3 regions of the Blautia massiliensis (ex Durand et al. 2017) genome follow, and region 2 is predicted to be linked to each of the others. Evidence: predicted binding sites of a transcription regulator. Region 2 holds the regulator's gene; each other region holds the start of a gene.

Region 1 (3,203 bases), 1.7 Mb from region 2:
AGCTGCATGATCTTACGTCTCTGCTCATCCAGCTCTGTCGGCATGGAATCCAGCTCCGTCTTGATCAGCGCACAGGCTTCATCAACAAGGTCGATTGCCTTATCCGGGAGAAAACGGTCTGTAATGTATCTGTGTGAAAGTGTGGCAGCTGCAACCAATGCACTGTCTGTGATCTTAACACCGTGGAATACCTCATATCTTTCCTTCAGGCCACGGAGAATGGAAATGGTATCTTCCACTGTCGGCTCATTTACCATAACCGGCTGGAAACGACGGGCAAGTGCAGCATCCTTCTCAATGTACTGTCGGTACTCATCCAGAGTTGTTGCACCGATACAGTGCAGCTCACCTCTGGCAAGCATAGGCTTCAGCATGTTTCCTGCGTCCATGGCGCCGTCTGTCTTACCTGCACCCACGATCAGATGAAGCTCATCGATAAACAGAATGATCTGTCCTTCGCTCTTCTTCACTTCCTCAAGTACCGCTTTCAGACGTTCCTCAAACTCACCACGATACTTGGCACCTGCAACCAGCGCACCCATATCCAGGGCAAAAATCTTCTTATTCTTAAGACCTTCCGGTACATCTCCTGCCACAATACGCTGTGCCAGTCCCTCGATGGCTGCTGTTTTACCAACGCCAGGCTCACCGATGAGAACCGGGTTGTTCTTGGTCTTACGGGAAAGGATACGGATAATATTCCGGATCTCCATATCACGGCCGATCACCGGATCAAGCTTCTGGTTCTTCGCCTTCTCCACAAGATCCTCACCGTATTTATTCAAAGTATCATAGGTTGCCTCCGGGTTGTCACTGACAACTCTCTGGTTTCCCCTGACTGTAGATAATGCCTGAAGAAAACGCTCTCTGGTGATTCCGAATTCATTGAATAGCTTCTTCATGCTCGGGCTTGGATTCTTCAGCATGGAAAGAAAGAGATGCTCAACCGATACATACTCATCTCCCATAGCCTTCGCTTCGTCCTCTGCACTGACCAGTGCCTTGTTCAGATACTGACCAAATCGAAGCTCTCCACCGGAAACCTTAACTCTGGCATCCAGTGCCCTCTTAACTGTGTCAATAAAATATTCCTTCTGGATTTCCATCTTCTCGATCAGCTTGAGGATCAGGCTGTCCTCCTGTGTCAGCAATGCATACAGAAGGTGTTCCTCCTCAATCTCCTGATTGCCATATTCATAAGCAACCTTCTCAAGATCCTGGACAGCCTGTACGGATTTCTGTGTAAATTTACTGATATTCATAGGCTTTCCTCCTATTCTATGAAAAGCATTTTCAATATTCACATACCGGAAATGCTGTGCTTTTTTCTTGTTCTAGGAGAACTATAACACTATTTGTTAGCACTGTCAAGAGGTGAGTGCTAATATTTTTTATATTTTTTTGCAAACCCTTTAAAATCAATGGTTTGCAGTATCTTATTTCTTTTGAAATTGTGATTTTTTCTGTTTTGACACCAATTTGACACCAATTTTTGTTTTTTGGTGTCAAGCGTTTAACGCCATGCTATCCAGTCTTACGACGTGAAAAGTGGTTATCCCTCTTTCCGCACCATATAGGGAATGGCAGGTGTGATTTGCTAAGTTGAAGATAAAAATTTTTGAGTATAAAAAAAGCCCGCACAAAACTTGTTGTTTGTACGAGCTAAAATATTGATATATTCAATTATAAATTGTGTTTCGATAAATTGTATTTTGCTAAATAATCTTCTTAAAACGTTCCATAATGCAATCTTACCTTAATGATAAAACATTGGTTATCAACAATTTTAATATATGTACGGAAAAAGTTTGTATGTTTTTTCTCTATATAAGCTATATCCTTTGAAATATTTTTGTAAAACTGCTTCTTCAACATTTATTCTTATTTGATAGCAAACAAAGCTACAAATAGCAACTATCAATATAGCAGGGATATTCTTTAACGCAATACTCACGCCCAATAATGACAGAATACTTCCAGTGTAGGCAGGGTGGCGGACTAATTTATACATGCCATTTGTTATTAGCTGTTGTTCTTTACTAATCTGAACATTTAATGTAAATGCCTTTTTTAAAGTTAAAACAGCTTTTATACGAATACAAATCCCGACTGCTATAATTAACATACCAATTTTTGCAAAGTAAGCAGGCAACGTCAATTCTCTTATGTAAAATGGAGCTTTTTGACTGACACATAGAAAACTAATTATCAAACAAAATACCAAATTTAAATATAACAACCATTTCGTTCCTAAATCTCTAGTGTCAATTTTTTCAGTTCTATTTTGCTTTGAACGTGTATAAAAGAAAATAAATATTTCGGAAATAAGTAAACACATTAGCAACACATTAAATATATAATATTCAATAGCACTATTAAATTTTGTCATATCGCCCATTACTATTACCTCTTATTCCTTAATTTTAAAAAATTGTTTATTTCATCAGCTTGTCTTTTGGAAATATGATAAAAATAGCAATGAATAGCTATCATAATTAAAATATAGACACATGAATACCATGTAATGTTAATTGCACTAAACGCAAACCATTTACCTATAAATGCCACACCAATGGTTATTGGGTATAATATAATCATTTCAGCAATAAAGTGATGTATATATTTGCTAAAATCTATAAATGATAGAAGCCAATCGACAATCACTGACACCATAAGATAAACAAACACCTGCAAAATAAAGAAACAAAATCTGTCTTTAGAATATCCTACTATAATATTGCTTATTGTTGCATACAAAATAATAAATGTAAATGCCATAGAAAATGCAGGAAGATATGTCCTTAAAAATTTATTCATAATAGCCACTCCTTATCTTATCTCTTAGAATAGGAATATATTTTCTTGAAACAATCAGATTTTCTTCATTGTTAAGTTCTGCCAATAATCTGTGGTTAGGGTAAGGTTTAACACAGACCAGACAAGAAATATTCAATAAGGCTGTTTTGCTTATCCTTACAACATTTGACCTTATTAAATCTTGTTCAATAGCAGAAAGTGTCATTTTACATTCAAATATTTTGTGATGAGTGTACATAAATGTTTTTTTATCAACGGTTTCAAAATACAAGACTTCATTTAATGGTATCTGATACAGCTTTTTTTCAAAAATTCCTTGTATAAGATATTCCTGTTGACGGATATATTGAACAATCCGATTTAAAGGTTGTGTCATACTTGAATAT
Region 2 (3,203 bases):
ATGCTTCGGTCCCTCAGCTGTAGCTGTGATGAACGGAAGGTTGATGTTTGTTGTTGTTGCAGAAGAAAGCTCTTTCTTAGCCTTCTCAGCTGCCTCTTTCAGTCTCTGAAGAGCCATCTTGTCGTTGCTTAAGTCTACGCCCTCTGTTCGCTTGAACTCGGAAAGCATGTAATCTGTAACCTTCTTATCAAAGTCATCTCCACCAAGACGGTTATTACCAGCTGTGGAAAGAACCTCGATAACGCCATCACCGATCTCGATTACGGATACATCGAATGTACCGCCGCCAAGGTCGTATACCATGATCTTCTGCTCTTTCTCATTGTCAAGACCATATGCAAGAGCTGCTGCTGTAGGCTCGTTGATGATACGTTTTACATCAAGACCTGCGATCTTACCTGCATCTTTGGTAGCCTGACGCTGGGCATCGTTGAAGTAAGCCGGAACTGTGATAACTGCCTCTGTTACTTTCTCACCAAGATATGCCTCTGCATCCTTTTTCAGTTTCTGAAGGATCATTGCTGAGATCTCCTGTGGAGAATATTTCTTGTCATCGATGGTTACACGGTAATCGGTACCCATCTCTCTTTTGATAGAGGAGATCGTTCTGTCTGCATTTGTAACTGCCTGACGTTTTGCAGGCTCACCTATCAGACGCTCTCCTGTTTTTGTGAATGCTACAACGGATGGTGTTGTTCTTGCGCCTTCTGTATTTGCGATAACTGTCGGCTGTCCACCTTCCATTACGGCTACACAGCTGTTTGTTGTACCTAAGTCAATACCAATAATCTTTCCCATGATTTTTTCCTCCTGTTTTAGTCTGTATCTGTAAAATTACAACTTGTTAACAATTAATCAGTTAGCAACTTTTACCATGCTGTGGCGTACTACAAAATCCTTATAAGTGTAACCTTTCTGGAATTCTTCCACCACGATGTTCTCTCCAACCTCTTCATCCTCCACATGCATCACTGCATTATGGAAATCCGGGTTGAATTCCTTTCCAACTGCTTCGATCGGCTTCACACCAAGCTCATCCAGTGTTGTGGTAAGCTGCTTGTAGATCATTTTCATTCCATCTGCAAAAGCATCGCCTTCCTGTGCCTGTGCAAGACCTCTTTCGAAGTTATCCACAACCGGCAGGATCTTTTCAACGATCTCTTTTGCTCCGATGATGTACATGCTGGATTTTTCTTTTTCCGTTCTTTTACGGAAATTATCAAATTCAGCCATGGTACGCTTCAGGCGATCGGTAAGTTCCTCCACCTTCTGCTCAGATTTATCTTTTTTCTTCTTTCCGAAGAAGGAAGCTTTTGATTTTTCTTCTTTTTTATCCTCTGAGGCAGCTTCTTCGCCTGGAGTATTGTTTTCTTCCTCCGGCAGATCTTCTCCCTCCGGTGTCAGGTTTTCTTCTTCCTGATCTCCGTCAGTTACGGGGATTTCCTTCTCCGCTTCCTGCTCTTCGGATGTTTTCTTTGTCTCCTCCGACACTTTTTTTCTACCGCCTTTCTAAGTTTTCTTCTTTTTCAAAACGTCATCCAGATGATTCTTCAGTTCCTTCAGACTGTCCACTACATTCTCATAATCCATTCGTTTGGGACCGATGATCCCGATGGTTCCGTACATTCCGTCTCCCAGTTCATATCTGGCAGTTACAATGCTGCAGTCCTTCATGGTCTGGATCGGCATCTCATCACCGATGTAAACCTGGATTCCTGTATTCTCTCCATCTGACATCTGTTCTTTTACAAGATCGGCAAGTTCATGCTTCTCCTCAAATGCGGAAATCAGCTCCGTTGCCTTCTCTTTATCGGCAAGCTCCGGATACTTGAAGATGTTCGTTGCACCTGAAGTATAGATCTCCATATCTTCCTCTTCCACATGAATGGTGGCTGCCACTGCATCCAGAACCGTTGCCACCACACCGCTGTGGCTGCCTGCCTGTTCCTTCAGTCTGGCGATCATCCCAAGGTTGATATCCTGGATTGGGATCCCATTGAGATTGGTGTTAAGAAGAAGATTCAGTTTCAGGATCGTCTGGTCGTCCATTTCCTCATCCAGATTGATGATCTGGTTCCGGACTGTGTTGTTGTCACTGACAACCACTGCCACAAGCTGAAGCTCGCTCATTCTCGACAGCTGGATGAACTTGATCTTGTTGCCGCTGTACTGCGGAACGGAAACCATGGTAGCATAGTTGGTATTGGAAGCAAGAACCTTCGCAACCTTCTTAAGCACCTTATCCATCTTATCTGTCTTCTCAATGATCAGATCTCGCAGCTCTGCAACCTCTGCTTCCTTCTCCTTCATCAGCTCATTGACGTAAAGTCTGTAGCCCTTATCTGAAGGAATCCTTCCTGCTGAGGTATGAGGCTGGACGATATAGCCCATATCTGTCAGGTCTGACATTTCATTTCGGATCGTTGCGGAACTTACATTGAGATCCGCATACTTGGAAATGGTCCTGGAACCAACCGGTTCTCCGGTCTCCATATAGGTCTTGATGATTGCTTTTAAGATTTTTTGCTTGCGCTCATCCAACACCTCTTCCATGAAGCCATCTCCTTTCCTTTTTATTCTTTCCTGACGGATGTTGATTCTTTTTTTATATCTGTTAGCACTCATTTTAGTGGAGTGCTAACATCTACAGTCTTTAAGATATCACCATGTAAAATATTTGTCAATATGTTTTGAAAAAAAGTTCTTATTTTTTCAAAACAAAAAAAGCATCAGTACGATGCTTTTTTGTAATACTGGTCTATGCAGTCCTGTGCCCCGGCAAAAAATTCCGCTTCTGTTTTCTGTCCCAGCACATATTTCTGAAATTCCGTTCCCATGGACGAAACAGCTTCTATGGAATCGGCACACAGTGGTCTTGCCTTCAGCTTATAATCTTTCAGATATTGCCGGATCATTTCAATGCCATCCAGATCAAAATTCTTATCCTCGATCACATCCAGTCTTGCCGGACACATTTTTGTCAGCTGTCCGTAATTTTTACTGGCCTCATATCCGGACACATACTGAAGGAACTTCAGAGCTGCTTCTTTATGATCAGAATTTTTATTCAGTACATACTGCCAGGTTGCGACATTGGTCACCTTCTTGGCAAATTCCGGAAATAGTGCCATATGGATCTTATCTTTTCCATATACGCCTGCATTCTGAAAGGTCCTCAACGCACCGGTATACATGAACATACA
Region 3 (3,203 bases), 140 kb from region 2:
ACGCCGCCTGCCAGTTTTGCAAGTCTTTCCTGAAGTTTTTCTTTATCAAACTCGGATTTTGTCTCCTCGATCTGCGCACGGATCTGAGCAACACGTTTTGCGATGGCATCTTTATCGCCAAGGCCGTCAACGATAACTGTATTCTCTTTTGCAACCTTAACGGATTTTGCACGTCCGAGCTGCTCCATTTTAGCTTCCTTCAGATCAAGACCGAGCTCGTCAGAGATCACCTGTCCGCCTGTCAGGATCGCAATATCCTGAAGCATCTCTTTTCTTCTGTCACCATAGCCAGGTGCTTTAACAGCTACTACCTGGAAGGTTCCTCTCAGTTTGTTAACGATCAGGGTTGTGAGAGCCTCACCCTCAACATCTTCTGCAATGATGAGAAGCTTTGCACCAGCCTGAACAACCTGCTCAAGAAGCGGAAGGATCTCCTGGATGTTGCTGATCTTCTTATCTGTGATCAGAATATACGGATCATCAAGAGTTGCCTCCATCTTCTCCATATCTGTAGACATGTATGCGGAAATATATCCACGGTCAAACTGCATACCTTCAACAAGGTCAAGCTCTGTATGCATGGTCTTGGACTCCTCAACAGTGATAACACCATCCTTGGAAACCTTCTCCATAGCGTCTGCAACCAGCTGTCCAACCTGCTCATCACTTGCAGAGATTGCGGCTACATTAGCGATCTGAGCTTTTCCGTTGATTGCCTGGCTCATGTTCTTGATTGCTTCTACTGCAACATCCGTTGCTTTTTTCATTCCTTTTCTGAGGATGATCGGGTTCGCTCCTGCTGCCAGGTTCTTCATTCCCTCATGTACCATTGCCTGTGCAAGTACAGTCGCTGTTGTAGTACCATCACCAGCTACATCGTTTGTCTTGGATGCAACCTCTTTGATGATCTGAGCGCCCATATTCTCGAATCCGTCCTCAAGCTCGATCTCTTTTGCAATGGAAACACCATCGTTTGTGATAAGCGGAGCACCGAAAGATTTGTCAAGTACTACATTTCTTCCTTTCGGTCCAAGTGTTACTCTTACTGTATCTGCAAGTTTATTTACACCAGCTTCAAGTGCTGCTCTTGCTTCTGCGCCGTATTTGATCTCTTTTGCCATGATAAAATGACCTCCTATTTATATTGATATACGATAAGATGTTTATATTATTTAATGATTGCCAGGATATCTTCCTGCTTTACAATAATATAATCCGTTCCATCCATCTTTACTTCTGTTCCTGCATATTTGGAATAGATAACAGTATTTCCGACTTCTACTTCCATTTTTACTTCTTTTCCGTTTACAACTCCGCCAGGTCCAACTGCAATAACCTCTGCCTGCTGTGGTTTCTCCTGTGCCTGTCCCGGAAGCACGATTCCGGATGCTGTTGTCTCTTCTGCTTCAACCTGTTTTAATACTACTCTGTCGCCTAAAGGTACTAACTTCATGATCTATGTTCCTCCTTTATAAGTTCCATCTTCGTCTGCTAGCACTCACTTTATACGAGTGCTAATCACTATGGCTATATTAGTGAATTTCGCATATTTTCGCAACCCTTTTAAGACATGGTTTTTCTATATTATTCTGACTTTATCTCTTTTATACTCTTGTTTTCTCTTGTTTTCTTAATTTCATTATTTATTTTCATTTTATAAAACAGACAAAAAAGAGACTCCCGTGATAACGGGCAGTCTCTTTTGTCACGTTCTTTATCCTATATCAGGCATCTGACAGTGCTGATCACATTATGCCTTCTTGCTTCTCTGTGCTTTTATCTCCTCAAGCTCATCAAAGATCACTTCATTAAGAACTTTAATGTAAGTTCCCTTCATACCGGATGAACGGGATTCGATCACACCTGCACTCTCGAATTTACGCAGTGCATTTACGATCACGGATCTGGTGATACCTACACGGTCAGCGATCTTGCTGGCAACCAGGATACCCTCATCCCCATCCAACTCATCAAAGATATGGATGATCGCCTCAAGTTCTGAGAAGGACAGTGTACTGAATGCCGATTTGACAATCTGCTGTTTTCTGTCTTCTTCTGCGTTCTCGTCATGAACCGCACGCATCATTTCCAGACCAACAACTGTTGTACCATACTCGCTGACGATAATATCCTCAATATCATAGGGATGATCATTGCGGTACATGAATAACGTTCCCAGTCTCTCACCTGCAATATCGATCGGATTCACGATTCCCTGATAATTTCCGGGTACATGCTCAAAGCCAAGTGTCTGGAGATTGACATTCTCCTTTGTGGAAAGAACACCAAGAAATCTCTCATTCAATAACGGGTCGATATGTCCGCCGATTTTGTCATCGATCAGCTCTGTGATCTCATCCACACCCGGGCAGATACTGACTCCCAGAACCTTACCTTTCTTACTGAGTACCAGGATATTGGAACTTAAGGTTTCCATGAGCACCTGGCAAATGTCGTTAAACACTACCTTGCTTGAGCTGCTGTTATGCAGAAGCTTATTGATTTTTCTAGTTTTATCTAGCAACTGAACGCTCATTTTTCCTCCTTTCACTTTCGTACCTTGAAAGAAATCGTTTTTCTAGTCTAATATTACACGTTATTCTGGAAATTTACAAGACATTTTTATATTTTTTTATTTTTAACGGGATTTTCTGAAAATTAATAGAAAAGCATTTATTCAATCAATCTTCATCTTTTGGTTTTTGTTCCACATATCCGCAGGTTTCCTGGCTGCAAACCAGCTTATTTCCCTTTTCGAGCATATAATTACCACATTTCGGACATTTCTTTGCAGAAGGTTTCTGCCAGGACATAAAATCACATTCCGGATTATTCTCACATCCGTAATATTTTCTGCCTTTTTTCGTTTTTTTCATGACAATTTCGCCGCCGCACTTCGGACATGCAACACCGATCTTCTCATAATATGGTTTTGTATTACGGCAGTCCGGAAATCCGGGGCATGCAAGAAATCTTCCATGAGGACCGTACTTGATCACCATGTTGCGGCCACAGTTGTCGCAGATCACATCCGTAACCTCATCCTGTATATCAACTTTCTCAAGCTCTTTCTCAGCCTCATCCACATCATGCTTCAGATCCGGATAGAAGTTACGTACAACCGTTTTCCACTGTACGGTACCTGCTTCCACGCAGTCCAGAAGCCCCTCCATAGTTGCTGTAAAGTTTACATCCACAATACT

Evidence for each region. The regulator HrcA, encoded in region 2, represses chaperone genes, less so after heat shock. The targets are predictions, from matches to a motif close to TGTTAGCACTCNNNNNNNNNGAGTGCTAACA.
Region 1: a site for HrcA is predicted at 1,357-1,387, ahead of clpB (ATP-dependent chaperone ClpB). Genes of this name have one in related genera too.
Region 3: a site for HrcA is predicted at 1,490-1,520, ahead of groES (co-chaperone GroES). Genes of this name have one in related genera too.

What each region holds. Positions count from the first base shown of each region.
Region 1 covers NZ_CP146725.1:876,012-879,214, forward strand. The annotation lists gene clpB (ATP-dependent chaperone ClpB) at 1-1,262, opposite strand, end outside; gene V9W66_RS04235 (methyltransferase family protein) at 1,787-2,398, opposite strand; gene V9W66_RS04240 (hypothetical protein) at 2,404-2,817, opposite strand; gene V9W66_RS04245 (LytTR family DNA-binding domain-containing protein) at 2,810-3,203, opposite strand, start outside.
Region 2 covers NZ_CP146725.1:3,207,004-3,210,206, reverse strand. The annotation lists gene dnaK (molecular chaperone DnaK) at 1-798, opposite strand, end outside; gene grpE (nucleotide exchange factor GrpE) at 856-1,491, opposite strand; gene hrcA (heat-inducible transcriptional repressor HrcA) at 1,510-2,553, opposite strand; gene V9W66_RS15070 (ABC transporter substrate-binding protein) at 2,730-3,203, opposite strand, start outside.
Region 3 covers NZ_CP146725.1:3,346,658-3,349,860, reverse strand. The annotation lists gene groL (chaperonin GroEL) at 1-1,121, opposite strand, end outside; gene groES (co-chaperone GroES) at 1,169-1,453, opposite strand; gene codY (GTP-sensing pleiotropic transcriptional regulator CodY) at 1,751-2,536, opposite strand; gene topA (type I DNA topoisomerase) at 2,682-3,203, opposite strand, start outside.